One region of the Halomonas aquatica genome, then DNA from elsewhere that is predicted to be linked to it. Evidence: predicted binding sites of a transcription regulator. Region 1 holds the regulator's gene; each other region holds the start of a gene.
What was found. Region 1 encodes FNR, which switches genes on or off when oxygen is low (the NO sensors DNR and NnrR bind a similar motif). Its sites were predicted from a motif close to TTGATNTANATCAA; they were not measured.
Positions count from the first base shown of each region.

Region 2: a site for FNR is predicted at 5,118-5,131, ahead of hemN (oxygen-independent coproporphyrinogen III oxidase). Genes of this name have one in related genera too.
Region 3: a site for FNR is predicted at 3,665-3,678, ahead of petA (ubiquinol-cytochrome c reductase iron-sulfur subunit). Genes of this name have one in related genera too.
Region 4: a site for FNR is predicted at 4,238-4,251, ahead of ABE960_RS13055 (OmpW/AlkL family protein). Genes of this name have one in related genera too.

Region 1 covers NZ_JBEGCJ010000002.1:503,243-510,535, reverse strand. The annotation lists gene ABE960_RS05560 (putative nucleotidyltransferase substrate binding domain-containing protein) at 1-565, shown strand, start outside; gene ABE960_RS05555 (3'-5' exonuclease) at 632-1,258, shown strand; gene ttcA (tRNA 2-thiocytidine(32) synthetase TtcA) at 1,353-2,261, shown strand; gene fnr (fumarate/nitrate reduction transcriptional regulator Fnr) at 2,384-3,127, opposite strand; gene hemN (oxygen-independent coproporphyrinogen III oxidase) at 3,206-4,567, opposite strand; gene ABE960_RS05535 (sulfite exporter TauE/SafE family protein) at 4,662-5,360, opposite strand; gene ccoS (cbb3-type cytochrome oxidase assembly protein CcoS) at 5,360-5,572, opposite strand; gene ABE960_RS05525 (heavy metal translocating P-type ATPase) at 5,569-7,293, opposite strand, start outside.
Region 2 covers NZ_JBEGCJ010000004.1:112,568-119,860, forward strand. The annotation lists gene ABE960_RS09535 (globin) at 1-89, opposite strand, end outside; gene ABE960_RS09540 (ribonucleoside-diphosphate reductase) at 298-1,050, opposite strand; gene ABE960_RS09545 (adenosylcobalamin-dependent ribonucleoside-diphosphate reductase) at 1,105-3,216, opposite strand; gene hemN (oxygen-independent coproporphyrinogen III oxidase) at 3,627-5,012, opposite strand; gene ABE960_RS09555 (hypothetical protein) at 5,275-5,841, shown strand; gene ABE960_RS09560 (DUF6164 family protein) at 5,881-6,246, shown strand; gene ahpF (alkyl hydroperoxide reductase subunit F) at 6,349-7,293, opposite strand, start outside.
Region 3 covers NZ_JBEGCJ010000005.1:274,724-282,016, forward strand. The annotation lists gene ABE960_RS12465 (ClpXP protease specificity-enhancing factor) at 1-58, opposite strand, end outside; gene sspA (stringent starvation protein SspA) at 111-737, opposite strand; gene ABE960_RS12475 (cytochrome c1) at 883-1,653, opposite strand; gene ABE960_RS12480 (cytochrome b) at 1,653-2,912, opposite strand; gene petA (ubiquinol-cytochrome c reductase iron-sulfur subunit) at 2,912-3,511, opposite strand; gene rpsI (30S ribosomal protein S9) at 3,731-4,120, opposite strand; gene rplM (50S ribosomal protein L13) at 4,134-4,562, opposite strand; gene zapE (cell division protein ZapE) at 4,713-5,894, opposite strand; gene ABE960_RS12505 (ZapG family protein) at 6,102-6,539, shown strand; gene ABE960_RS12510 (Nif3-like dinuclear metal center hexameric protein) at 6,600-7,293, opposite strand, start outside.
Region 4 covers NZ_JBEGCJ010000005.1:388,201-395,493, forward strand. The annotation lists gene ABE960_RS13030 (AraC family transcriptional regulator) at 1-165, shown strand, start outside; partial or broken gene ABE960_RS13035 (aldehyde dehydrogenase family protein) at 510-1,085, shown strand; gene putP (sodium/proline symporter PutP) at 1,259-2,749, shown strand; gene ABE960_RS13045 (hypothetical protein) at 2,966-3,274, opposite strand; gene ABE960_RS13050 (OmpW/AlkL family protein) at 3,546-4,154, shown strand; gene ABE960_RS13055 (OmpW/AlkL family protein) at 4,335-4,985, shown strand; gene ABE960_RS13060 (gamma-glutamylcyclotransferase family protein) at 5,074-5,574, opposite strand; gene ABE960_RS13065 (YqcC family protein) at 5,584-5,919, opposite strand; gene ABE960_RS13070 (DUF3549 family protein) at 6,233-7,258, shown strand; gene ABE960_RS13075 (ATP-dependent zinc protease family protein) at 7,283-7,293, shown strand, end outside.

The sequences.
Region 1 (7,293 bases):
CCGGGACGGGGAAAGCCTCATGCACCTTGCCATCATGCTCGATGCCCATGCGGTGGCCGGCAATGCGGCGCTGCTCGAGCGGCTGCGCGAGGAGCTCTTCGAGCGCTGCAGCCGGGACGAGATTCTGCTCTCCTACTTCGCCCGCGCGGCCCTGCGCTTTTCCACCCCCCTGACTCTGTTCGGCTCATTGAAGAAGCCGCAGCATGGCGTCGACATCAAGAAGGGGGGCATCTTCCCCATCGTCCACGGAGTGCGCACTCTGGCACTCGAACGAGGCATCAAGGCGACCTCCACCCTGGACCGGCTCGAGGCCCTGGTGGTCGACGGTCGGCTGGATGAGCGCTTTGCCGAGGACCTGGGCGAGGCCCTGTCGCTGTTCACCGAGATGAGACTCCGGCAGCAGCTCGAGCGCCTCGAGGATCCGGACGGCCGGCGCCAGGAGCCTGACCGGGTGGTGGTTCAGGAACTTTCCTCCCTGGAACGGGACCTGCTTCGCGAGGCCTTGCACATCGTCAAGGAATTCAAGCAGCGGCTGTCACATCGATTCCACCTCGAGTACTCCTGACGCGTGACGCGCCTCGACTCGGATCTCCACATCCAACGATCACCATGATAAACAGGAGGTGTCCTGATGCTCAGGGCCCTGCGGCGCGCCGCTGACCGACGGCGACAGGCCAACGGTGACTATGGCTGGCTCTTCGCTCCCTATACCGGGGAAGAGATGGTCGCCATCGATTGTGTGACGACCGGCCACGATGCCCGCGAGCCTGAACTGGTCTCGCTGGCGGCGGTTCGTGTGCGTGGCGACCGGGTCCTGACCAGCGATTCCCTTGACCTGCGGCTGGCGCGCCCCGCCAGCCTCTGCGGCGACTCGATTCGACTCCATGGCCTGCGTGGCATCGACCTGGACGATGGAACCGGCATCGACGAGGCACTGGCGCAGTTCCTGGACTTCGTCGGAAATCGACCCCTGATCGGCTGGCGCCTGGATGTTGACCTGGCCATCCTCAACCGCTACCTGCGGCCCCGGTTCGGTTTCGACCTGCCCAATGCCGGCATCGACGTGGCGCAGGCTTATTATCGCCAGTTGCGTCGCCGCTGCCCCGAACTGGACATCCGGCCGCACTTCGAGGAGGTGGCCGAGCGTCTGGGGGTGCCGGTGATGGGGCGGCACACGGCGCTGGGTGATGCCGTCACCACGGCGTTGATTCACCTGCGCATGGCGCACAGCCTCTTGCAGGCCGAGCGTTTCTGCTGATTCCTGGCGCGGTCCGGTGCCGTTTCGCCTGGTCGCGGCGAGGATGGTAGGATAGTCGCCCGTCATTTCCAGCCGCCCAGGCAGCGCCGAGACCATGCAAGACGCCCTCATGTTCGACCCCCGCGACTCCGCTTCCCGCCCCGCCGAACCGGCGACCCTCACAGAAGGCCTCGATGCGCGAGGCAAGCGCGAATTCAACAGGCTGCAGAAGCGGCTGCGTCGGCAGGTGGGCAATGCCATCATCGACTACGGGATGATCCATGAGGGGGACCGGGTGATGGTCTGCCTCTCCGGGGGAAAGGACAGCTATACCCTGCTCGAGATCCTGCGCAACCTGCAGCGCAACGCACCGGTGAACTTCTCCCTGGTGGCGGTCAACCTGGACCAGAAGCAGCCCGGCTTTCCCGAGCACGTGCTGCCCGATTACCTGACGGGCATCGGGGTCGATTATCGTATCCTCGAGCGTGATACCTACTCGGTGGTGAAGGAGAAGACCCCTGAGGGCAAGACCACCTGTGCCCTCTGCTCTCGGCTGCGGCGCGGTTCCCTTTACGGCTTCGCCGAGGAGATCGGTGCCACCAAGGTGGCGCTGGGGCATCATCGCGAAGACATTCTCGAGACCCTGTTTCTCAACATGTTCTTCGGCGGCAGCCTCAAGGCGATGCCGCCCAAGCTGCTCTCGGACGACGGCAGGAACATGGTCATCCGCCCGCTGGCCTACTGTCGGGAGGCGGACATCGCAGAGTTTGCCCGGCTGATGGAGTTTCCGATCATTCCCTGCAATCTCTGCGGCTCCCAGCCGAACCTTCAACGCCAGGTGGTCAAGGAGATGCTGGCGGAGTGGGAGAAGACTCACCCCGGACGACTCGAGAGCATGTTCAAGGCCGTCACCAACGTGGCACCTTCGCAACTGGCAGACCGGGCGCTCTTCGACTTCACCGGCCTCGAGGAGAAGCAGGACCGCATGCAGGCCGACAGAATCGACCTCCACAACGAGCCGTAGAGGTCCGCGCGGTCAAGAAAAACCCCAGCGACTGGAACGGTCCGCTGGGGTTTTTTCTGGGCAGAGATGAGTAGTTGTCGAGGTGAAGAGTGGTCGTCGAGGTCGGAAATTGATGGGCGCTCTCAACGGCAGCCTTCCTGCTCGGCCACCTCGATCAGCGCCTCAAGGTCGAGGATGTTCACCTCGCGGCCGGACACGGCCACCAGACCCTGGGTCTGGAAGCGGCCCAGGATGCGACTGACGGTCTCCACCGCAAGCCCCAGGTAGTTGCCGATATCGGCACGGGACATGGACAGCCGGAAACTGAAGGGGGAGTAACCGCGGCGACGGAAGCGGTCCGACAGGTTGGTGAAGAAGGTGGCCAGGCGCTGGTCGGCGGTCTTTCGTGAGAGCAGGCGCATCATGCGGCGATCGTCGCGCATCTCCTTGCTCATGCTGCGATAGAGCTGGCCCCTTAGCTCCGGCAGGGTCTCGGAGAGGGCTTCGAGCCGGTCGAAGGGGATCTCGCAGACGGTGGTGGTCTCCAGCGCCACCACTGTGCCCGGATAGCTTGCCTCACCGATGCCGTCCAGTCCTGCCAACTCGCTGGGCAGATAGAAGTTGGTCAGCTGTTCCTCGCCGCCGCCCTCGGTGGTCATCTGCTTGAGACTGCCGGAGCGCACTGCAAAAACGCTGGTGAAAGGGGTGCCCTGACGGAACAGCGAATCTCCCTTCTTCAGCGGTGCGCGACGGCGGATGATGGCATCTAACTGGTCCATGTCCTGCAACTCGAGCGCCAGCGGCAGGCAGAGGGAACTGAGGCTGCAGGTCTGACAGCGGGTCTCGTTCAATAGTGTACGGGGGCTGCCGGTAGCGGTGTCGGCCATGCTGTCCTCCATGAATGACGACTCCAGCCACAGTATGGAGGGATTGTCGCCCATCGGCAAAGTCCTCCTCGACATGCCTCAGGAGGCGTGTGATGACTGCCTGGGCAAGGGCGTGAGGGGATAGGCGTCGAAGGCCGTGGCCAGTTGGCGGACCAGCAGCCGTCCCTTGGCCGTGACAAGGAGTCGCTGGTCCTGGCGTTCGACGAGTCCCTCCCGCTCGGCCACTGCCAGGCGCCACAGGGGTTCGGCGAGATGGGCCTCGGCGTCCAGGTCGAAAGCGTCGCCGAGGGCCGCCAGATCCAGGGTGAGTTCGCTCATCAACGTCTCGATGGCGGCGCCGCGCAGCCGGTCGTCCAGGCTCAGTCGGTGTCCGGCGGCGGTGGCCAGGCGGCCCTGGTCCAGGGCCGCCTCATAGGCCTCCAGGGTCAGCGGGTTGCGGACATGCAGGTCCTCCAGGCGGGAGACGGCCGTGACGCCCAGCCCCAGCAGGTCATGGCGCTCGCACTTCCTCCCCGCCAGCCGGTCCTTGGTCAGGCGGTCGTCACTCCGCGCGAAGCGCTCCCTGCCAAGATGGACATAGCCCGCGGCGGCGAGCATCCGGTAGGCCGTATCCATCATCGCCAGGGTCTCCTGTGGGCCGGGTAGCTCCGCGATGCGGATGTGTCTCTGGATCGGGAAGCGTTCGGGATGGTGGCGGTAGTGAAACAGCGACAGCCGTTCCGGCGCCATGGCGATGACCTGCGCAAGCGTGGCGGTGAAGCCGTCCCGGGTCTGGCGGGGAAGGCCGATGATCAGGTCCAGGTTCACGGAGTGGAACCCCAGCCGTTCTGCCTCGTCGATCAGCTGCTCGGTCAGACCGCGTCCCTGGATGCGGTTGATCGCCTGCTGGACCTCGGGATCCAGGTCCAGCACCTCCAGGCTCAGGCGGTTGAAGCCCAGCGCTTCCAGATGACGCAGGGTGAGGACATCCGCCTCACGTGGGTCGATCTCGACCAGATATTCCCTGCCTCGATCGCTGGCCAACCGGAAGCGGGCATCCAGTCGATCGATCAGGTCACTCAGCTGGTTCAGGCCCAGGAAGGTGGGAGTGCCCCCACCCCAATGCAGGGAGCGGACTTCCCGTGCGGGATCCAGGTGGCGACGGATCAGGACCATCTCCCGGTCGAGGCGTGAGAGATAAGACTCGGGAAGCCGGGTATCCGAGGTGATGACCGGCTGGCGGGTGCAGTGAAAGCAGGCCTGCCGGCAGAATGGCAGATGGACGTAGAGTGCCAGGGGGCGTGCCGCCGCATTGCTGTGCTCCAGCGCCTGGCGATAGTCCTCGGCACCGATATCGTCACTCAGCGCATGGGTGGTGGGGTAGAAGGCATAGGCGGGGGCCGGCGACGCCGCTGAGAAGAGGGCCCCGTCACGGTCGGCGGCTGACGCGCGAGCAGGCATGGTCTGCACTCCGCTGGAACATGCCCTCATGCTAGTGACATGGATCTCGAGCCGCGTTGAGCTGTGTCAAGCTAAGCCGGAATCGCCGCCGGCGTCAGTGGGTCCCTGTGGCGGGAAGCAGCGTCCATACCTGCCATAGGGCGAAGGCGATGATCGATAGCGCGGCGAGGGTCCGGGTGGCCGGGTGGCGGATCAGGGAGCCAAGCTGGCGAGCCGCCAGGCCGGTGGCCAGCAGGGCAGGCAGGGTGCCGAGGCCGAAGGCGCCCATCAGGGCGGCGCCCCGCCAGGGATCGGCCATCGCCAGGCTCCAGGCCAGCATGGAGTAGACCAGGCCGCAGGGCAGCCAACCCCAGACGGCCCCCAGAGCTAAGGCCTGGGGGATCCTGACGACCGGCATCAGGCGACGCCCCAGCGGTTCGAGATGCTTCCAGAGTCGGCGTCCCAGGGCCTCGACCCGCAGCAGGCCCTTCCACCAGTCGGCGATGTAAAGCGCCATCAGGATCAGCATCACCGCGGCCAGGGCCTGCAGCACCAGGCGCGCCTGGGGGCTGAGGGCGACCAGTGTGCCGAGCCCGGCCACCAGGGCGCCGGCCGTCATGTAGCTGGTGATACGGCCCAGGTTGTAGCCCAGCAGCAGGCCCGAGAGTCGTGCCGGGCTGCGCATGCTGGGGGGAACGGCGAAGGTCAGGGCGCTCATGATGCCGCCGCACATGCCGATGCAGTGGGCGCCACCGAGCAGGCCGAAGATGAAGGCTGCGGCCAGCGGCGGCAGGTCGAGGCCGGTGGGGTCCATCAGTGGTGGCGGTCCTCGTCGTGGATCCCTTCAGGATCGGACGACGGCCGCTGCTCCTTGGGACGGTCGTTTTCGTCCTCGTCAAAGAGGATGCGGTAGGCGGGGCCCTCGAGATCCTCGAACTGGTCGTGCTTGACGGCCCAGAAGAAGGCCCAGACCGCCAGCCCCAGCAGGATCAGTGAGAGGGGAATCAGCAGGTAGAGGATGCTCATGCGTTCACCAGCCTGGGAGAGTCGGCACCGGAGGGTCGCGCGGGAGTGTCGCGGGACAGGCGCAGGGCATTGCCGACGACGACCAGCGAACTGGCCGACATGCCGATGGCGGCAAGCCAGGGAGGCACGAAGCCCATGGCCGCCAGGGGCAGCGCCGAGACGTTGTAGACCAGTGACCAGGCCAGGTTCTGGCGGATGATGCGCCGGGTTGCCCGGCTGGTCGCGATAGCCTCGACGATACGCCCCAGTCGCGGGCCGAGCAAGACGGCGTCGGCGCGGGTGCGCGCCAGGTCGGTGGCACCGTTCATGGCGATGGCCACGTCGGCACCGGCCAGCACCGGCACATCGTTGATGCCGTCACCCACCATGGCCACCCGCTCGCCGGCGGCCTGCAACGACCGGATGCGCTCCAGCTTGTTTTCCGGAGAGGCCGCCGCCTGCCAGGTCGCGATGCCCAGGCGTCGGGCCATGGCCGACACCGCCGACTCGGTATCCCCGGAGAGCAACTCCACCGCGAGGCCTCGCGCCTTCAGGGCCTCGACGGTCTCCCGGGCATCCTCCCGCAGGCGGTCGTGGAGGCAGAACCAGGCCCGGGGCATGCCGTCCTCCGCCAGCAGCAGCCACTGGCCCTCGCCAGGCACGGTGGGAGGCGTCTCGGGGGCGGCGAATGCCGGCGTGCCGAGCCGCCAGTGACGTCCATCGATCCGGCCTTCCAGGCCCTGGCCGGGGCGGCTGTGCACCTCGACGGCGCTGAGGGCTGCGTCGCGAAACGGGCGGAAGGCGCGGGCGATGGGGTGTTCGGACTGGGCTTCCAGTGCTGCCGCCAGGGCACGTGCGCGGTCATCGTCGAGGGCGTCGCCGACCCGGCGGGTCTCCACCAGGCTCATCTCGCCGCTGGTCAGGGTGCCGGTCTTGTCGAAGATCACCCGGTCCAGCTGGGACAGTGCCTCCAGGGCGTCGGCACGGGTGATGAGGACCCCGCGGCGGTGCAGCCGTCCGTGACCGGCGGTCAGGGCCGTGGGCGTGGCCAGTGCCAGGGCGCAGGGACAGGTGACCACCAGCACCGACAGGGTGACCCACAGCATCCGGTCGGGGTCGATGAACCACCAGGCGACGGCGACGGCGAGGGAGATCACCAGCACCTGCAGCACGAAGTGATGGGCCATGCGCGCCGCGAGCTGGGCGATGCGCGGGCGGCTGGCGAAGGCGCGGTCGGTGAGGTCGACGATGCCAGCGACCCGGGCATCACTGCCTGCGTGGGTGACGCGCACCGTGAGGGGACTCTCGATGTTCTGGCTACCGCCGGTCACGCGGTCGCCGACCCGCCGGGTCACCGGCTGGTTCTCTCCGGTGAGCATGGACTCGTCGAGACTCGACTCGCCGCTCTCGATCACCCCGTCGGCCGGCACGCCGTGTCCGGGCTTGACCAGCACCCGGTCCCCCGCGGCGAGCTCGCTGGAGGGCAGGATGCGTTCCTCGCCCTCTCCGGTGAGGCGGATGGCCGAAAGGGGCAGGGCGCCGGAGAGGGCATTGCCGCTGTGTCCACTGCGTCGCCGGGCACGCACCTCCACGTAGCGGCCGAAGAGCAGGAAGAAGGTGAACATGGCCACCGAGTCGAAATACACATCGCCGTGTCCCGCGATCACCGCATAGCCGCTGGCGAGATAGGCCCCGCCGATGGCCAGCGACACCGGCACGTCCATGCCCAGGACACGGGCCTT
Region 2 (7,293 bases), on a different contig from region 1:
TCATAGAAGGCCGCGAAGAACGTTTTCCCCTCGACTTCCTGGTCGAGCACTCGCGCGAAACTGGCATTGAAGAGCAGCTCGATGTCCATAAGCCCCCCGCGGGATAACCCGTGTCGCTGACAGCCTAGAACAGCCCTCCGCTTCCGGCGGGGCTGTCTCGACGCGGCGTGACCTGCGTCAAAGGACGTGCGCTGCTTCCCTGGATGATATCGATGTCCGAGCAACCGGCGCTACACAAGAAAGCCCCGGACTGCGACGACAGCCCGGGGCACCTCTCCTGCGATACGGCGATTCAGCTTAGCCGCACTTGGACCAGCCGCAGCCGGAGTAGCAGGTAGGGCAGCCGTCCATCATGATCAGCTCGCCGTTGCACTCGGGGCAATGGCCGACCACGGTGGGGCCTTCACCCTTGGCATGAGCGTGATCCTGCGCCTTGCGCTCGGCCTGCTCGATCTCCTCCGAGGAGGGCGGCTGCCAGGGATGACCGCTTGCCATACGCTGGGCGTAGCGGCCGACCAATTCCTCCACCGGCACCTGATTGCCATCCTGGTCGAGGAAGCCGCGGCGAAAGAGGATCTGCTGGATTGACCAGGCGATCGCCGCCACTTCGGAGTCGTGGAACACCGGCTTGCCCCAGCGGTTCATGCCGCAGCGTACCAGCCCCTTGTCCCAGGCCACCTTGCGCAGGTCGGCGACCGCCTGGGTGACATAGCCGCCACGGGCGGCCAGCGACAGGCTACGCATGGTCGCGGTGATCCACTGGTGCTCGCTGGAGAGCTGGCCCGATGGGAAGAAGAACTCCACCGGACGCTCGACTATTACCCGCTTGCCGTTGAGCACGCCCTGCACGGGCATGAAGGAGACCAGCAGGTAGACCTTCTTGCGGCCCTCGGCACCGACATAGGAGATCTTCTCCGACACGGCCTCGAGGGTGCCCTCGGGACGCGAGGGAATGCGCACCGTGAGTGGGTTCTCCTCGGCCAGCGGCGGCTCTTCCACCGCCTTCTTGACGCTGTAGGAAACGATCCTGGAATTGATCTCGACGGCCATCAGGAGGCTCCTTCGATAGGGGGTTGGTTAGCGCAAGGCAGCCAGCGAGTCGGCTTACCACTTTCCATAGGTGCCTTCCTTCAACGCGTCATAGAGGTTCGCCGCATTGTGCTCCTCGCCGTCGTAGATGATCTTCTCGTCACCGGGAAGCTCCACGGTCTCGCCGTTTTCCAGCTCGAAGACATAAGTGGTGTTCTTGAGGTCGTCCTCGCGCACCAGAACGCCCTGGAAGGCCTCGGGATTGAAGCGGAAGGTGGTGCACCCCTTGAGCTTGCTGTCGTAGGCGTCCAGATAGAGGTCCTTGAACGCCTCGAAGGGAAACTCGGTGGGCACGTTCACCGTCTTGGAGATGGCCGAGTCGACCCACACCTGGGCCGCTGCCTGTACGGCCACATGCTGCTTGGGGTTCACTCCGTCGGCGGTGATGAAGTAGTCGGGGAGGTCGCTCTCCACCGCATCGGCGGCGATGAAGTGGCGGTAGGCGGCCAGCTCGAAGGAGACCACCTCGACCTGTTCCTTGGTCTTCTTGCCCGACTGGATGACGTTGCGGAAGTAGCGATGCGAGAACGACGGCTCGATGCCGTTGGAGGCATTGTTGCCCAGCGACAGGGAGATGGTCCCCGTCGGGGCGATCGAGCTGTGGTGGGTGAAACGCGCGCCGTGCTCGGCGAGCTGCGCGACCAGCTCCGGCTCCACCTCGGCGACCTTCTGCATATAGCGGCTGTAGCGGGCGTGCAGGATGCGACCAGGGACCTTGTCGCCCACCTCGTAGCCGTCCTGCTTGAGCTCGGGACGTTCGCGCATCATCCGCGGGGTGATCTCGTAATCCTCGGCCAGTGCCGGGGCCACGCCCTTCTCGCGGGAGAGCTCGAGGGCCTGCTTCCAGCCCTCCAGGGCCAGATTGCGACTCACCTCCTCGGTGAAGGCCAGCGACTCAGGTGAGCCATAGGGAATCTTTAGCATGGTCAGGGTGGAGCCCAGCCCCAGGAATCCCATGCCGTGTCGGCGCTTGGCCTCGATCTCGCGGCGCTGGCCCGGCAACGGCAGGCCGCTGATCTCCACCACGTTGTCGAGCATGCGGGTGAAGATCGCCACGACCTGACGGTAGCGCTCCCAGTCGAAGCGCGGCGCCTTGCCGAAGGGGTCGATGACGAAGCGGGTCAGGTTCACCGAGCCCAGCAGGCAGGCGCCCTCCGGGGGCAGCGGCTGCTCGCCGCAGGGGTTGGTCGCCCGGACCTCCTCGCAGAACCAGTTGTTGTTCATGCGGTTGACCTGGTCGATCAGGATGAAGCCCGGCTCGGCGAAGTCGTAGGTCGAGGACATGATGGTGTCCCACAGCTCGCGGGCGCGGATCACCTCGACGATACGGCAGGCCACGCGCCCCTCGTCGTCGACCGAGTAGCCGTCCTCGATCACGGGCCAGTCGCGGTAGATCAGCTCCTCCTCGCCGACATCGTCCTTCTCACCTCCGTGGAGGGGAAAGGCCAGCGGCCAGTCGGTGTCGTTCTTCACCGCCTCCATGAACTCGTCGGTGATCAGCAGGCTCAGGTTGAACTGGCGCAGGCGGCCTGCCTCGCGCTTGGCCTCGATGAAGTCACGCACGTCGGGGTGGCCGACATCGAAGGTACCCATCTGGGCGCCACGACGACCGCCCGCCGAGGCCACCGTGAAGCACATCTTGTCGTAGATATCCATGAACGCCAGGGGGCCGTTGGTGCCGGCCCCGGCGCCGAACACGAAGGCGCCCTTGTGGCGCAGGGTGGAGAACTCGTAGCCGATGCCGCAGCCGGCCTTGAGGGTCATGCCGGCATCCACCACCGAGTCGAGGATGTCATGCATGGAATCGCGGATGGTGCGCGACACCGTGCAGTTGATCAGGCTCACCGCCGGCTTGTAGGCTTCGGCACCCGCATTGGACATGATCCGCCCGGCCGGGATGGCGCCATTCTCCAGGGCCCAGCGGAACTTCGGGAGCCACTCCTTGGCCTTGTCGCCCTCCACATCCGCCAGGGCCCGCGCCACGCGATCCCAGGTGGCGGTGACGTCCTTGTCCACGGGGTGGCCGTGACGGTCCTTGAGGCGATACTTGGAATCCCAGATGTCGCGGGAGGGCAACTGCAGGGGCACCTCGTTGGAGGTCTTGACGGCCTTGGCGGATGTGCTCATGTAGGGGGTCTCCAGAGCGGTGAATCATTGTCGGTGAAGCTGAATCGGTCAGGGATCGCCGCGTTCAGCGGTCTCGTGCGGCCAGAGGAACGCGGGGGTCCGGGGTACGGTTGAGACGAATCGGAGCGGGCGCGCGAAGAAGCAACGGAAGGGACAGGGCCATGAGAGTCTCCTGGTGACATCGACGCGGCTGGGCCGCCGAAACGCCTATCCTGGGGGGCTGATACTCTGAACGCACTGACCTGCATCAAGCCATGTTCAGGACGTCGCCGCCTCCAGGGGCTAACTACCATATATAGACCAACTACCTGACTCAAGCACAAGATGGGGTAAAATTTGTTTCAACGACGTCAGCCCGCCCGGGCCGGACCCTGGGCCGGAAAGCGTTGAAACCCGCAGCCCAGAGAAGCTCAGACGGTACGTGAATACCGGCCTTCACTATGGCTCAGGTAGGCGTCGAAGGACATGGCGGCGTTGCGCATCATCAGCCGCCCGGCGGGCAGTACCTCGATGACGGAGTCGGAGAGGGTCAGCAGGCCGTCATCCGCCATCTCCTCGAGTTCCTCGAGTCCGTCGGCGAAATAGTGGCGGAAGACGATGCCATGGGCCGCCTCGATCTCGGCAACGTCGATGCGGCCGTGGCACATCAGGGCGTTGATCACGTCCCGGCGCAACTCGTCATCGGCGTTCAGGCGGTAGCCGCGCATCACCGGCAGCCTGCCCGCCTGGAGGCGCGACTGGTACTGGGCGGTCTCCTTGACGTTCTGGCTGTAGCTGTCACCCACCTTGCCGATGGCAGTATTGCCCAGGCCGATCAGGTCGCAGTCGGCATGCGTCGAGTAACCCTGGAAGTTGCGCTGCAGGGTGCCATTCTCGCGGGCCAGGGAGAGCTCGTCCTCCGGCAGGGCAAAGTGATCCATGCCGATGTAGACGAAGCCCGCCCCGGTGAGGCGGCGGATGATCAGCTCCAGCAGCTCGATCTTGCGCTCCGGCGGCGGCATGTCCTCTGGGTGGATCAGCCTCTGTGCCTTGAACAGCTCCGGCAGGTGGGCATAGCTGTAGGCAGCGATGCGGTCCGGGCGCAGGGCGATGATCTTGGCAAGGGTCTCGTCGAAGCTCGACACGGTCTGCCGCGGCAGGCCATAGATCAAATCGACGCTCACCGACTGGAAGCCGGCCTCCCGGGCCGCCGCCACCAGCTCGACCACATCGGCCTCGCTCTGCACGCGGTTGACCGCCTCCTGAACCCTCGGGTCGAAATCCTGCACGCCGAAGCTCAGGCGATTGAAGCCCAGCGAGCGCAGCTCGTGGATCTGCTCCGGGGTCACGGTGCGCGGGTCCACTTCCAGGGAGAACTCCCGCAGCTGGGGCTCGGCGAAGTGAAAGGCAGCGTCCAGCGCCGCCATCAGCTCGCCTAGCTGGTCGTTGCTCAGGTAGGTCGGGGTACCGCCGCCCAAGTGCAGCTGCGTCATCCGGCGCGACTCGTCGAACAGCGCCCCCTGGAGCTTGATCTCCCGCTTGAGCCAGGCGAGGTACTCCGCCGCCCGCTCGCGGTTGTGGGTGATGATCTTGTTGCAGGCGCAGTAGTAGCAGAGGCTCTCGCAGAAGGGGATGTGCACGTAGGCCGACAGCGGCTTGGGCGTCTCGGCCCGGTTGCTGCGCTCGGCCGCGGCCCGGTAGTCGTCCTCGGCGAAGGCCGCCTGGAACTGCGGCGCCGTGGGATAGGAGGTATAGCGCGGGCCGGGGCGATCGTACTTCTCGACCAGGGGACGGATGAACGGCAGGGTGTCTTGCATGATCGAATCGAGCCTCTTGAACCGAAAGGCGGCGGCCAGGGCCGTCACCGCTTGGGCGAATTATGCCAGCCGCGACCGGGCCCGTCGGTACCCTTCACGAGGTAGCTGACCCAGGTCAAGTCGGGGGGTACTCGCCATCGGCGGCCTCCCCGCCCGAGCCAGCCCGAGGGGAGGGATGCCTCCCTCGGAGCGCCGGCAGCGGGACAGCGCTTCCGAGCCATGCTAGCCTCGGGCGCGTCAACGGTCCGAGGAAGCCCCCACCATGCCCCGCCTCTCCCGTCTCCCTCTTAACCTGCTGTTGCCATTCTGCCTGTTCCTGACCGGGCCGGCCGCCGCCACCGACTACAATACCGACGACATCCAGGCCCATGGTGGCTGGCACTCCCTGGTGCTGTCGCTGGGCGAGGAGCATCACGTCCGTGCCATCGACCAGCTGAGCTACAGCGACGCCATCTTCAGCGTCAATGCCAGTGCCTGGGCCTGTGACCTGCCCTGGCTGGAGTTGCGCGTGGAGCTCGACGAGAACCAGCCCGAGAGCGCCACCGTGAACCGCGTGCCCGCCGACCTGCGCGTCGATCACGAGACCATCCACAGCGGCAGTGCCGCCTTCGTCACCGAGCGCGGTGACAGCGGCTTCTACGTGCGCTTCGCGGTACCCGAGCTTTCGCTGCTGCTCGACGAGATAGGCGACGGCGAGCTGCTGCGCCTGCGCATCATGCGTGGCGAGGACGACCCCTGGTTCATGGTCTTCGCCCTGGAAGGGGCCGGCGAGGCGATAGCACGCATGGAGCGCCTCTGCGAACAGATCGCGGGCGACACGAGACCATGACCGGCTCCCCGGCCGGGGAGAGCAACCGAGGAGAACGACGTGGCCGAGCTGCTGTTTCACCTTCGTAACGTGCCCGACGAGGAGGCCGAGGACGTTCGTCGACTCCTCGACGAGCACGGCATCGCGACCTTCGAGACCCGGGCCGGCTTCTGGGGGCTCGGTGTGGCGGCCATCTGGCTCAGCGATGACGATGAGAAGGAGCGAGCCCGCGCGTTGCTCGACGACTACCAGCAGACGCTCGGTGAGCGGGTACGTCGAGAGCATGCCAGCCTGGTCGAGCACGGCGAGGCCCCGACCCTGTGGCGACGCCTGAGGCGCCAGCCGATCCGCACCCTGCTGCTGGCCCTTCTGGTCGTCGCGGTGCTCGGCGTATCGATGCTGCCCTTCCTCTGGCTGCACGACTGACGCTGCCTCTGGCATCTGTCCATTAACGACCATGCCCCCGCCGGGCTCACCGACGGGGGCATGGAGGGGAAGGCCGGAGTCATCGACGCCCGGGCCGGTGGATCACTGGCGGATGAGGTAGTCGAAGGCACCCAGGGCGGCCTTGGAGCCTTCCCCCATGGCGATGACGATCTGCTTGTAGGGCACCGTGGTCACGTCGCCGGCGGCGAAGATGCCCGGGACCGAGGTCATGCCGCGCGCATCGACGACGATCTCGCCACGCTCGGAGAGCTCGATGGGCGAATCCTGCAGCCACTCTGTATTGGGCACCAGGCCGATCTGCACGAAGATGCCTTCCAGGTCGACCTTGTGCAGCTCGCCGGTAGAGCGCGCTTCATAGGTCAGGCCGTTGACGCGCCTGCCGTCGCCGAACACCTCGGTGGTGCGGGCGCCCTTGATCACCTCCACATTGGACAGGCTGGCGAGCTTTCTCTGCAGCACGTCGTCTGCTCGCAGTTCATCCATGAACTCGATGAGGGTCACGTGGCCCACGATGCCGGCCAGATCGATGGCCGCCTCGACGCCGGAGTTGCCGCCGCCGATCACCGCCACGCGCTTGCCCTTGAACAGCGGGCCGTCGCAGTGGGGGCAGTAGGCCACGCCCTTGTTGCGATACTCGTCCTCACCGGGCACGCCCATCTCGCGCCAGCGGGCGCCGGTGCCCAGCACCAGGGTCTTGGACCGCAGGCTGGCGCCGGACTCGAACTGCACCTCGTGCTCGCCGCCGGGCCGGGTGGCCGGCACCAGCTTGACCGCACGCTGCAGGTTCATGATGTCGACCTCGTACTCCTTGACGTGTTCCTCCAGGGCCGCGGCCAGCTTGGGGCCCTCGGTGCGGGGCACCGAGATGAGGTTCTCGATCCCCATGGTGTCGAGCACCTGGCCGCCGAAGCGCTCGGCCGCAACGCCCGTGCGGATGCCCTTGCGCGCGGCATAGACGGCCGCCGCGGCGCCGGCGGGCCCGCCACCGATCATCAGGGTGTCGAAGGCGTCCTTCTCGTTGAGCTT
Region 3 (7,293 bases), on a different contig from region 1:
CGTTGTCCAGCAGCCACTGGTAAAGGGCCCTGGCAATATAGGGACGGCTCGATTGCATGATTGGCCCTCCTGGGGTGAGACCCCGGCCGTGCCGGGGGATGAAAAGAAGATCAGGAACGCATCTCGCGCTCGTTCTCGCTGAGCGCCGCCTTGAAGCCATCACGATCGAACAGGCGCTCCATGTAACTCAGCAGCGGCTTGACCTGCTTCTCGGGCAGCTCGATGCCCAGCGCCGGGAGGCGCCAGAGGATCGGCGCCAGACAGCAATCCACCAACGTGAACTCTTCGCTCATGAAAAAGGGCATGTCCTCGAAGATCGGCGAGATGCCGACCAGGCTCTCGCGCAACTCCTTGCGAGCCTTCTCCACGTCCTTCTTGGCGCCTCTCTGGATCTGCTCGACCAGTGGACACCATTCGCGTTCGATGCGGTGCATCCACAGCCGGCTCTTGGCACGCGCCACGGGATACACCGGCAGCAGCGGCGGATGTGGGAAGCGCTCGTCCAGATACTCCATCATCACCTTGGATTCGTAGAGCACCAGGTCGCGATCGAGCAGCGTGGGCACGCTGTTGTAGGGATTGAGGTCGGCGAGCTCTTCCGGGTGCTGCTCGTCAGTCACCTCGACGATATCAACGGCCACGCCCTTCTCGGCGAGCACGATTCGCACACGATGACTGTAATGGTCATCCCCTCCGGAGTAGAAGATCATCGACGACCGCTTGGCCACTACACCCATGTAACAATCCTCGCATCAGTTCGTGCCGAGATGATAACACGACCGGCCCCGCCTTGAGGGCGATCATGCTGCCCGGTATCGGGCGTACACCACAGGGGCGCACGGCCTGCGGCCATGCGCCCCTGGGTTCTACGTCGCCAACGGATCAGTGAATGTCGCGCCAGTACTCGCGCTTGAGCAGGTAGGCGATGACGCCGAAGATGAAGATGAAGATCAGCACCTTGGGTCCCAGCGACTGGGCCTGCAGCTTGGACGGCTCACCCGCATAGGCCAGGAAGTTGGTCAGGTCGTAGACCGCCGTCTCGAACTCCTTCGGCTCCATCTCGCCGGGCTGGGTGACCTGCAGGGTCTCGCAGGACTGGTACTTCCCGGTCAGCGGATCCAGCTCGGCCCCTGCCACCGGCTTGTCACTGGCAGCGCAGACCTTCTCCTGCACCCCCTGAAGCGGCTCCAGCACGTTGGGCATGGCCACCAGAGGGAAGACCGCATTGTTGACGCCGGTGGGCCGCGAAGGATCCTTGTAGAAGCTCAACAGGTAAGAGTAGATCCAGTCGGTGCCCCGCAGTCGTGCCTCCAGAGTAAGGTCCGGGGGAGGAGCACCGAACCAGTTCTCCGCATCGCCGCTGCCCATGGCGATATGCATCTGGTCATTGAAGGCCAGATTCGGGGAGAAGATCAGGTTGTCCTCGACGAGGCCCTGGGGCATATCCAGATCCTCGGCGGCACGCGCAAACCGCTGGTGCTCCAGGGAGTGGCAGCCCATGCAGTAATTGACGAAGAGCTTCATGCCGTTCTGCAGCGAGGCCTTGTCCTCGAGGTCCGGGTTCATTTCCTCCAGATTGACGCCACCTGCTCCGGCGGCGAACCCGACCATCGGCACCAGCGCGAAGAGCAGTGCGAACAGTTGCTTTTTCATTAGCCAGTCACCCTTTCCGGAACGGGTTTGGTCTTCTCCAGCCGGGTGTAGAACGGCATCAGCAGGAAGAAGGCGAAGTAGATGACGGTACACACCTGGGACAGCAGGGTGCGCCCCTCGGTGACCGGCAATACCCCGAGCACGCCCAGGATCACGAAGCTGATCGCGAACAGTGCCAGCATGACCTTGGACATCCAGCCCTTGTAGCGCATGGAGTTCACCGGACTTCGATCGAGCCACGGCAGCACGAAGAGCACCGCAATCGCCGCGCCCATCGCGATGACACCGAGGAACTTGGCGTCGAGGCCGAACAGCGAGAAGGTGATCGCGCGCAGGATCGCGTAGAAGGGCGTGAAGTACCATACCGGCGCGATATGGTTAGGCGTCTTCAGCGGGTCGGCCGGCTCGAAGTTGGGCTTCTCGAGGAAGTACCCTCCCCCTTCCGGGAAGTAGAAGATCACCACGCAGAAGACGAACAGGAACACCGCCACGCCGACGAGATCCTTCACCGTGTAGTACGGGTGGAAGGGAATGCCGTCCAGCGGCTTGCCGGCCTCATCCTTCTTCTTCTTGATGTCGATGCCATCGGGGTTGTTGGACCCGACCTCGTGCAGGGCGATGATGTGCAGTACCACCAGCGCCAGGATCACGATAGGCAATGCCACCACATGCAGGGCGAAGAAGCGGTTGAGTGTGATGCCGGAGATCAGGAAGTCACCCCGAATCCACTGGGTCAGGTCCGGACCGATCACCGGGATCGCAGAGAACAGCGAGATGATGACCTGGGCACCCCAGTAGGACATCTGTCCCCAGGGCAGCAAATAGCCCATGAAGGCCTCGGCCATCAGCGCCAGGTAGATCGTCATGCCGAAGATCCAGACCAGCTCGCGAGGCGCCTTGTAGGAGCCGTAGAGCAGCCCGCGGAACATGTGCAGATAGACGACCACGAAGAAGGCCGTCGCGCCGGTCGAGTGCATGTAGCGGATCAGCCAGCCGTACTCCACATCACGCATGATGTACTCGACCGAGGCGAAGGCGCCTTCGGCGGAGGGGTTGTAGCTCATGGTCAGCCAGACACCGGTGAGGATCTGGTTGACCAGCACCAGCAGCGCCAGCGAACCGAAGAAGTACCAGAAGTTGAAGTTCTTCGGCGCGTAGTACTTCGCCATGTGGTCCTGCCACATCTGGGTGGCCGGAAAGCGGTCATCGACCCAGCGCATGAACCCGCGCTCCGCCTTGACCTTGTTCGGGTTAGCCATCAGGCAGTCTCCTCATCTTCGCCGACAGTGATCAGCACATCGCTGTCAAAGCGGTAAGGCGGCACCTCGAGGTTGGTCGGTGCCGGCACGTTGCGGAACACTCGACCGGCCAGATCGAAACGCGAACCATGGCAGGGGCAGAAGAAGCCGCCCGGCCAGTTCTCCACGCCGACCCCTTCGGCATTCGGCTCGGGCTTGAACAGCGGCGAGCAGCCCAGGTGGGTGCAGATACCGACCAGCACGCCGATCTCGGGCTTGATGGAGCGAAGCGGGCCTTCCACGTAGGCGGGCTGCTGCGGCACGCTGGACTCCGGATCAGCCAGCCGCGCGGCTTCGATCGATTCGGTACGTTCGATCATCTCCGGGGAACGATTGAGTATCCACACCGGCTTGCCGCGCCACTCGACGGTCATGCGCTGCCCGGACTCGAGCTTAGACACATCCGCCTGCACGGGGGCACCCGCTGCTCTCGCCCTGGCACTAGGCTGCCAGGAAGCCACAAAGGGGACCGCAACCCCGACGGCACCCACCGCACCCACGACGGTGGTGGCACCTACGAGGAAACGGCGCCGACCCTTGTTTACGCCGTTATCTGCCATATTCAGGTTTCTCCCATCAGCTTACCCGTTGTTCCATCACGGGCAGTGAATCCCCCGCGACCACGGATACTAAATGCAGTCTATGGTAAAAAAACGTGTCGCCCCGCACAAGGAAAGGTTCCACGACCATGGTGAAAACCCGGCGACAAATTCTTGATCCGGAACAAAAAACGCCCAGGTCGCTGGACCTGGGCGTTTTCTTGCGACAATAGGTGCGTATCAGCGCTTGGAGAACTGCGGGCGACGACGCGCCTTGCGCAGACCGATCTTCTTGCGCTCGACCTGGCGGGAGTCGCGGGTGACGTAGCCCGCCTCGCGCAGCTGGGGGCGGAAGTCCTCGTTATACACCATCAGGGCACGGGTGATGCCGTGACGGATGGCGCCGGCCTGGGACGAACCACCGCCACCCTTGACGGTGACGTAGACGTCGAACTGGCCCAGGGTGTTGGTCAGCTCCAGCGGCTGGCGAACCACCATCCGGCCGGTGACGCGACCGAAGTACTGGTCCAGCTCACGGCTGTTGACGGTGATCTTGCCGGTCCCCGGCTTCATGAAGACGCGGGCGGTAGAGGTCTTGCGGCGCCCGGTGCCGTAATACTGCTGTGTCATGGCGAAGACTCCCTCAGAGGTTCAGTTCTTGCGGCTGCTGGGCAGCGTGCGGATGCTCGGTGCCGGCGTAGACCTTGAGCTTCGAGTACATCGCACGACCCAAGGGACCCTTCGGCAGCATGCCCTTGACGGCGGACTCGATGACACGCTCCGGTGCGTGGGCGATCATCTTCTCGAAATTCATGGAGCGCAGGCCACCCGGATAGCCGGTATGGCGGTAGTAGGTCTTGGCATTGACCTTGTTGCCGGTGACTTTCACCTTCTCGGCATTGATCACGACGATGTAATCGCCGGTATCGACATGCGGGGTGAATTCCGGCTTGTGCTTGCCACGCAGGCGGCGAGCGATCTCGGTGGCCAGACGACCGAGCGTCTTGTCAGCAGCGTCGACAACGTACCAGTCGCGCTGGACGGACTGCGGTTTGGCAGTGAACGTCTTCATGGATGAATCACCATTCGATGTATTGGGTTCTGCCGCCGATTGTACGGCATGGAACCATCCCTATTTTTCTTGGTTACCCCGCCCCGAGGACGGCATAACAGTCGTGCGAGCGCGCATTCTACACGACCCCAGCCCCGCAGGGGAAGGGGGTCATGGCTTGTGGGGCAGCGCCAGGTAGTCATGGGACTGCATCTCCTGGAGACGCGAGAGGGTTCGCTGGAACTCGAACCCCAGGCGCCCATCCCGATAGAGCTCCTCAGCGGGCACCTCGGCGGACATCAACAGCTTGACGCCGCGGTCGTAGAACTCGTCGACCATGTTGATGAAGCGGCGCGCGCGGTCGTCAGTGGCCCCGCTCATGCGAGTGACGTTGGAGACCAGCACGCTGTGAAACTCACGCGCCAGTTCGATGTAGTCGTTCTGGCTGCGCGGTCCGTCACAGAGTTCGGAGAACTCGAACCACACCACGTCGTCGTGAAGCTGGCGGGTGCGAAGCACACGGCGGTTGATCTCGATGGGCACCCCCTTTTCTCCCTCGTGGCCGGCGATCTCGCGGAAGCTGCGAGCCAGTTCCGTTTCGGCCTCGTCATCGAGCGGTGCATGGAATATCTCGGCACGCTCCAGCACACGCAGCCGATAGTCGACGCCCGAGTCCACGTTGACCACCTCGCAGTGACGCTCGAGCAGATCGATGGCCGGCAGGAAACGGGCCCGCTGCAGCCCCTCCCTGTAGAGGTCTCCCGGCACGATATTGGAGGTCGCCACCAGCACCACGCCATGATCGAAGAGCGATTCGAGCAGGTTGGCCAGGATCATGGCATCGGTGATATCCGTAACGAAGAACTCATCGAAGCAGATCACGCGAGTCTCCGCCGCAAACTTTGCAGCGATCAGCCTGAGCGGGTTCTTCTCGCCCTTGTAGTGCTCGAGTTCGTTGTGCACTCGCTGCATGAACCGGTGGAAATGGGTGCGCATCTTCTCGGGAAAGGGCAGCGTCTCGAAGAAGGTATCCATCAGGTAGGTCTTGCCCCGCCCCACTCCCCCCCAGAAGTAGAGCCCGTTGATGGCGGGCAGCGCCGGCTCGGCGGGCTCGGCGCGCTCGCGACGCCCGAACAGGCCGGCCACCCGCGACGAGAGGCCGCCACTGCGCTTCGGCGGTGCCACCCGGGAGACCGGGGTGCTCACCAACTCCTCATAGAGTCGCTGCAGGTGTGCCACCGCCTGCCACTGGGCGTCATCATACTGATAGTCCCGGCGCTCGAGATCGGCACGGTAGCGGGTCATCGGCGTCTCGGGCCGCCGCGCTTCTCGGGAAGCCGTAGGGAAGTGCATCTCGCTCATGGGGATTCCTGAAGACCTGTCCTCGGGGCATTGGCGGAAAGTATTATACGCAACTCGACCCCACTTGGCATGCGCCGGGCCCGCGTTGACCCGGCACACCGAATCGCCACTATAATGGGCGACCGGGCCTAAACCGGCCACAAGACGACGTTGGTATATCGCACACCATGCGGGCCAATGCTCCAGGGAGAAGCACACGTGTACGAGACCAACATCAACTGGGTGCTGGCCGTCGCCTGCCTGCTGGCCGGCATCGGCATCGGGGCTCTGGGCTACCACCTTCTCAACGCCAGCGCCGGCAACACCCAACGGCTGCGCCAGCGCCTAGCCGAACGCGAGCGTGCCTTCGCGGAACTCAGGGATGGGATGGGCGACAGGCTGGAGCGCATCGCCAGGCTGGCCGACAACCTTCAGCGGGAAAGCCGGAGCCTGGAGCAGGAAGCCGAGGAGGCCAGCACCACCCTCGGCGCTCCCTCCCTGCGCCGCCAGGCCATGACCGACGTCTCGCCGGTAGCCGTCGAGGTTGACGCCGATCCGGCCATGCCCCGGGACTATGCCGACGATCGCGGGACTCTGTCCGAGGACTTCGGCCTGAAGGGCGAGACGGGCGCGCCCCCTCAACCCCCGCGCTACTGAGAACGACACGCCGCCTCGCCATCGCACGCCTCGGCTCTCTCCGGGGCGTGTTCGTTCTGCTCAGGCGGGATTGTCGATGTCGACGAAACGGTGCTCGAGGTCGAACGTCGCGGCCAGCCGATCACCCAGCGCCTGGACCCCGTAGCGTTCGGTGGCATGATGGCCCGCCGCCAGGTAGTGGATGCCCAGCTCTCGCGCCAGGTGGGTGGTGCGCTCGGAGATCTCGCCGGAGATGAAGGCATCGGCGCCGGCCTCGAAGGCAGTGGCAATCATGTCCTGGGCCCCACCCGTACACCAGGCAACTCGGCGAATCTCGCCGCCCCCTGGCGCCTCGATCAGCAACGGCTCTCGCCCAAGGCATTGGCCCACCTTGCGGGCCAGCCCGACGGCATCGAAGCTCGAGGATGGCTCCCCGAGCCACACCAGTCCCTCACCGAGCACCCCATCGGCACAGCCCGTGACGGTAAAGCCCAGCCTCCGGCCGAGTTCGGCGTTGTTGCCAAGTTCGCGATGGGCATCCAGTGGCAGATGGTAGGCCAGCAGGTTGATGTCGTGTGCCAGCAGCGTCGCCAGACGCCGTCGCTTCATGCCGGTGATGGTGACCGGCTCGTTCTTCCAGAAATAGCCGTGGTGGACCAGCAAGAGATCCGCCTGCCAGGCCACGGCTTCGTCGAGCAGCGCCTGGCAGGCGGTCACGCCGGTCATCACCCGGGCAACGCCTTCCCTGCCGGCCACCTGCAGGCCATTCGCGGTA
Region 4 (7,293 bases), on a different contig from region 1:
AACCGGTTGCCGCTCTCCGAGGTTGCCGCCCTGACCGGCTTCTCCAGCCAGAGCGCCCTTTCACGTGCATGCCGCCAGGCATTCGGCAGGCCCCCCAGCCAGTTGCGTGGAAGCCTCAGCCCCGGCCCCCTTGAGCCGACCCAGAAGGTCAGCCATGCCTATTAGACGAAGTGGATTTTTCAACCATCACATGGCCATAACCCGGCAAACCGTTAAATTCTACCGGGAAATCGACAAGCAGGACGCCTCTAAGGCTCCTACGCTCTCTATGGGAACCCCGTCACGGCATGAGACGTGTCGTCTCCGGCCGAGAATCGCCCAATGAAGACGGCTCACAACCTGGGGGTTAGATGTTAAACGCCAAGGATATGCTGGCTGGAGAGACCTGGCAGCAAGAACTCGATACCCTGTTCGCGCGTATCAGCGATCACTATGTGGTCGATGAGGAAGCCTTCGTTCGCGAACTGATCGACCTGCTGTCCGCCGATGAGGCTGACTTCAAGGGTACCGCCGACCAGGCGGCTGAACTGGTGCGTGAAGTCCGCGAGATGGACACCGCGGTGGACTCCATCGATGAGCTGCTGCAGCAGTACAGCCTGGACACCCATGAAGGCCTGTTGCTGATGTGCCTCGCCGAGGCCATGCTGCGTATTCCCGACAAGGCCACCGCCGACGGCACCTTCGTCGCACCTGTCGCGTTCGAGATCGATGGCATCGAGGCTCCGGAACGCGAGCAGTTCGGTCCCGTCCTGCATATCGTTCGCCACAAGGCAGGCGAGATCAACAAGGTGGTCGACTCCATCAATTGGCGGGGTTATGGTCTGACCTTCGGCGTGCATAGCCGAAACCAGTCTTTCGCCAACGAGATAGCGAAGAAGATCCGTGCCGGGAACGTCTGCGTCAACCGCAACATCATCGGTGCGGTTGACGGCGTCCAGCCCTCCGGCGGACAAGGGCTCTCTGGTACCGGTCCCAAGGCCGGCGGACCGCACTACCTGCTGCGCTTCGCCACCGAGAAGACCGTGACGGAGAACACCGCCGCCCTGGGTGGCAATGCGTCGCTACTGGCGCTTGGAGACGAGTGAACCTCACTCATCAACACAACAACACGGAAGGCCCCCTATGGTTGATAAAAATGCCGCTACCGGCTTCACCTTCGCGCCCCGCCTGATCGTGATGCTCGCCATCAGCACTCTGGCATGATGCGTAACAATAACCTGTCGGAGCTACTTCCGGCGTAAAGAACTGGAGAGGTTTTATGGCTATTGGTGTCTGGATTAGTCTTTTCGCATATTTTGCGCTCATGATCGCCATCGGCTTTTATGCGATGCGCAAATCCACATCCACGTCCGAAGATTACATGTTGGGTGGCCGACAACTCAGTCCACAGGTGGCGGCCCTGTCGGCCGGCGCATCGGACATGAGCGGCTGGTTGCTGCTGGGTTTGCCCGGGGCAATGTTTGTATCCGGTCTGGGTTCGGCCTGGATCGGTATCGGTCTGCTCGTGGGCGCGTTCTTCAACTGGACGCTGGTCGCACCTCGTCTTCGCGAACAGACGCTTCACTATAACGATGCGATCACCATTCCGGAATTCCTGGGCAACCGGTTCCCGACTCAGGCCATTCCGCTGAGAACGGTATCCGCTGTCGTCATCGTTGTCTTTTTCGCGGTTTACACGGCATCAGGCCTGGTGGCAGGCGGCAAGTTGTTCGAAACCGCGTTTGCCGGACTTTTCAACATCGGTGGCCTGAGTGACTATGCTGCGGGCGTCGTCATCACGCTGGGCGTGGTACTTGCCTATACCGTTGTTGGCGGTTTCCTGGCCGTGAGCATGACGGACTTCGTGCAAGGCTGCATCATGATGCTGGCACTGGTGATCATGCCGGCGGTGGTGCTCTTTGGCGAAGGTGGCGGCGGTTTCGCTCAGGCATCACAGACCTTGAATGACGTCGATCCCACCCTGCTGTCTTGGACGGAGGGACTGACGATCATCGGCTGGCTGTCTGCGGTGACGTGGGGGCTGGGTTATTTCGGTCAACCGCACATCATCGTGCGCTTCATGGCCATCCGCTCTCAGAAGGATGTTCCCATTGCCCGTAACATCGGCATGAGCTGGATGCTGATCTCTCTGATCGGTGCTGTGTCTCTGGGTATTTTCGGCCGGGCCTATGCCGTTCGCAATGGCATGAATGTCGAGGATCCGGAAACGATCTTCGTCATCCTGGCGGACCTGCTGTTCCATCCGCTGATCACCGGCTTCCTCTTTGCCGCACTGCTCGCTGCGATCATGAGCACCATCTCCAGCCAGCTTCTGGTGTCATCTTCCTCACTGACCGAAGACTTCTACCGCCTGTTCCTGCGTAAAGAAGCTTCGGAGAAGGAAACCGTCGGCATTGGCCGCATTTGTGTTGTGCTGGTGGGCCTGGTTGCCGCCGTCATTGCGTCTGACCCGAATTCCAAGGTCCTGGGGCTGGTCAGTAACGCTTGGGCAGGCTTTGGTTCGGCCTTCGGCCCGCTCATCATCCTGTCGCTGATGTGGTCGCGGACGAACGGCGCCGGCGCCCTCGCGGGCATGATTGTGGGTGCCGTCACCGTCATGCTCTGGATTTCGCTGGGCTGGAACGGAGAGTTCATGGGTGGTCCCGGGGTATACGAGATCATTCCTGGCTTCATCGCCGCCTTCATTGCCATCGTGGTGGTGAGCAGTGTGACTGCCGATGCTGGTGAATATCAGCAGATCACTCGCTAAAAGAGCGCGCATGACGCACTCGATGTAGTGAAAGGGGCTCCTGCGGGAGCCCTTTTTATTGGCTGCTGATACATGGCCAACCGAACCAGTATGGCCGCCACGATAACCAGCGCTCTGATCACGAGAGTCACACGACCACGAGAATCACACCCTGGCCTGATCGCCTGGGGTAGGCAACACGAAAGCCGCCCGAGGGCGGCTTTCCTCGTCAAGGGCTCACCCCAGGATGGAGAGGCTCACGATCACCCCCGCGAACACCCACAGGGCCAGGTGACTCCAGGGAGCTCCGGCCTGACGCCAGAGCCAGCCCTCTCCCACCTCGAGCGCCAGCGGTCGCACGAAGGCCGCCCCCAGCGCCCAGGCACCGATCACGATCAGCGGCAACCGCCACACCAACGGCAACGCCTGGATGAGATCGGGACGCAGCAGCAGCCACACCGCCACCCCCGCCGCCAGACATAGCGGCAACATCGCTCCATCGATCATGCCGAGGGCAGACCCGGCACGGAGATTTCGGCCAACCATGAGCGGCTCCGATGACATCACGCTCCTTCAGTGAAGCCGAAACCGGGCCAACTGGCGAGGCGCCAGGCAGGAAAAGAAAAAATTATTATACAAGTATTGTTTGTCGAGCTACTGTTTGTACAGCTATATCGCAAAGAAAGCGCCCTGCTGGGCTATCAGGTTGATAAAAAAGTTCTACAAGACGTTGAAATACACCGTTCCCTAGAATCCCGCATGCGCCAACTCGATGCCTGACGGGCGTAAGCACTCTTGATGAACAAGGAGCATGACCATGAAATCGAAGACTCTGATCGCCACTGCCGCCCTCGCCGCCGCCGGCATCGTCACCACCCAGGTAGCCATGGCCTACCAGGCCGGTGATATCTATGTGCGTGGCGGCATCGCCAAGGCCGAGGTCGCAGACGACAACGGCCGAGTAGCTGGCACAGACCTGAATGTCTCCGACGAGCGCGGATTTGCCTATGGTGTCGGATACCTGTTCAGCGACGCGCTGGGCATCGAGCTCAACGGCACCGAGGCCGTCGAACACGACCTGGCGCTGGGAAATACCGGCATCGGTGGTGTCGATCGCATGCCGATCAACCTGATGGTCAACTACTACCCGCTGGGCGGCACCACCTCCCGGGTACAGCCGTATCTGGGCGCCGGTCTCAACTACACCCATTTCTCCGAGGAGGAACTGGACGGACTGGACATCGACAGTTCTTATGGCTTCGCCGGTCAAGTCGGCGTGGACCTCGCCGTCACGGACTACCTGCTGGTCGGGGCCTTCGCCCGGTATTCGGACGTCAATGCGGATGTCGAGCTGAACGGCAGTGACATTGGCGAGGCCGAGATCGATCCGATGACGATCGGCGGCGGGGTGACCTTCCGCTTCTGACCTTCCTGACAGACATCATCAAACGCCGGGCCAGATGGCCCGGCGTCTTCGTTTTTCGCCTGCAATCCGATGCCGCCAAATTCTTGCGCTGGATCAATGCTGCACCAGCGAGGCATCGCTAGACTGCTGGCATTCTCTAACGCGGCCCGCTGCCGCCCTCCCCAAACCAGGAGTAGACCCATGCAAAAGAATGCCCTTCCCGCCCTGCTCGCCGCCGGCCTTGCCGCCGCCGGCTTCACCGCCAGCACCCAGGCCTTCGCCTATGGCGCCGGCGACGTCTTCACCCGCGTGGGCGTGGCCAAGGTCGAGCCCAAGAGCGACAACGGAAGCCTTGATCTTTCCTTTGCTGATGCGGCTCTCTCTTCACAAGACGTCAACGTTGACGACGACAGCGCCTTTGCTTTCACTCTGGGCTATCGCTTCACCGACAAGCTGGGCATGGAGCTGCTGGCCGCCGAGCCCTTCGACCATGGCTTCCAGGTCGAGGACGTGACGAATGGTTCAACCGATCACCTGCCGCCGACCCTGACACTGCAGTATTACCCTCTGGGCGGCTCGGATGCCCGCGTTCAGCCCTACGCCGGCGTCGGCGTCAACTACACCCGCTTCTCAGACGAGGAGCTAAATAATGGGCTGTCGATCGAGTTGGATGACTCCTGGGGCGCCGCCGGCCAGTTGGGCGTAGACCTGCTGATCGACGACAACTGGGCGCTCAACGCCGCGGCCTGGTACCTTGATATCGACACGGATGCGACCGTGGCCGGCCAGGATGTCGGCACGGTCGAGATCGACCCGGTGGTGGTGATGGCGGGCCTCAGCTTCCGCTTCTGATCGCCCTCTCCCGAACCGTGCAAGGCCCGCCTTACGGCGGGCCTTGTCGCGTCTGGCGTCTGCATCTGGGGCTGAATCAGGACAGCGTTCAGCGCGGGGTATGTCGCGAGAGACCTAGGGCCGCCAGGGTAGCTTCATCCAGCCCGGCCACCGCCTCCACCCCGGCAAGGCGGGCGTGATAATCGGGGGTCAGGAAGGGCTCCCCGGCCAGCAGGTGCACGAGGTACTCCCGGGCCGGCCGCAGCGCTCCGGCGGTGGTGCCCGGCGCGGCGATGTAGACCCAGGACTCGATGGTTCCTTCACGCGTCGCGACCGGCAGGCGATGGCGGTCATACTCGTGGGGATAGCCCTCGAAGGGATCCATGTCCCGGATCTGCCCGGGGTGCTCGAGCTCGAACAGCGCCCCCTCCACCCGTTCACCGGCCGATGCCGACACGTTGGCATGGGCGATGCCCGGCACTTTCGATGCCTTGTCGAAGCGCAGGACATGGTCGTGCAGCACACCTGGCAGCACGCGGCGGGTGCATCCAATCCGGGCGGCGACCCGCGCGGGGTTCATGTTGCTGCCATAGGCGAAATAGTAAGGCATGTGACGGTCTCAATTCTCGGTGACCAGGCGGTCGATCTCCTCGACAACGCGGCACAACAGCAGCCGGTCGCTGGCGCGGGCTCCCTCCTGCGTGAGCCAGGCCTCCACCGCAGGTGCCACGTCGCACTTCACCGGCATCGGCGAACGTGCCTCGACCAGGGCTTCCAGGCGCACGATGAAGACGAAGCGCAGCCACTGGGGCAGGCTCATGGTATCGATGCAGAACGGCTGGACGCTGTCGAAGGCGTCCGGGTCGGGGCGCTCCATACGCCAAAGGCTCGCGGCTTTCATGGTGGCCTCGAGCTCGCGCAACGCGGTCCCGAGTTCGTCGTGAACGGTCGTCATGAACAATCTCTTCGGTGCATGTGGTCCCATTATCCCCGTTCGTCCCCGCCGCTGGCCACCCCGAAGGTTTTCCACCTCTTGAGCTTTTCCACCCCTTGGGCCACGACCACCACCCACCTTTTGCACAGTGCACAGATATCCTGAACGGCCCTGTGGATAAACGCTGGAAAGGTGTCGCCTGCCCACGTCTCATGCGTGATGGCGCCGACTGGTCAGGAAATGATCAGCTCATGTTCGTCGAGGCGACGTCCTCGGGCGGCTGACAGCACCCAGACGGCGCGGTAGAGTGCACGGTTCGTGATACGGAGACAGCATGCAACCTATCAACAGCCTTCATGATTTCTTCCAGCGCAGCGGTGCCGAGGTGAGGCTCTACCACCTGGGTCGGCGGGTCGAACCCTGCGCGCTGGAGACCCTGGCCGCCTTCGAGGCCGGCGAACTGGCCTGGCCGGCGCCGTGGCAGGGAACCGCTCGCCTGGCCATGGTCTTCCGCCTGGGAGACTTGGAAGACCCGCTGATCTGGTTCCTGGCCCTGCCGCTGGATGAGCAGGGTCACATCGACCCGGCCCCGCGAGACGCCTTCGTGCAACGCCTGCTGGAGACCCTCGGCCGTAGCGTGCAGGGCCTCGGCCGTGCCGAGAGCGATGAGATCGACAACCTGATGAAGGATAACCCGCTGGCCTTCAGCCCCTCGCTGCCCTTCCAGGCCGTACTGCATGCCCGCGCCAGCCTGGATGCCGACCTGCCGGCCAGTGAGCACCTGGAACCTGCCGAGGCCTACCTGACCGGGCAGCAGGCGATCGACTGGCGTGCCCTGGGCCTGCAAGGTCTGGCCGATGCCGTGGTGCGCAGCGACGAGACCTCTCGCCGGGCGCTGGCCGCCCACCTCGACGCCCTGCCAAGCGAGGTACTGACCTCGCTGTGCTACTGTCTGGAGCATGTCGATATCGACGTCGACCTGGCACAGGCACTGCGCCGGCGCGGGGAGGCCGCAGGCGCCAGCGGCGATATCGAGACCTTCTGCGCCTGCGTGCGGGCAATGAGTGGCGCCGCGACCGAACAGGCCGGCGCCTGGTTCGATGCCCTGCTCGACGACCCGGATGCCTGCGGCCCCGACCTGCTGGCGGCCATGGCCGGGCGCGGCTGGCACCACCTGGAGGACGCCGAGCGCCTGCCCCGCTTCCTCACGCGCCTGGCCGAGGCCCCCGCGGCCGACTTCATGGCCGTGGCCCGCGACCTGGCGCTGATTCCGCGGCTGCGTCTGCCGCTGCTGATGACGCTACGCGAGGCCGAGGCGGATTCCGCGATTGGCCGACGCCTGGCAGGCCTGTCACGCTGAGCGCAGAAACCTGGGAGCGAGATGATGAAAGAACT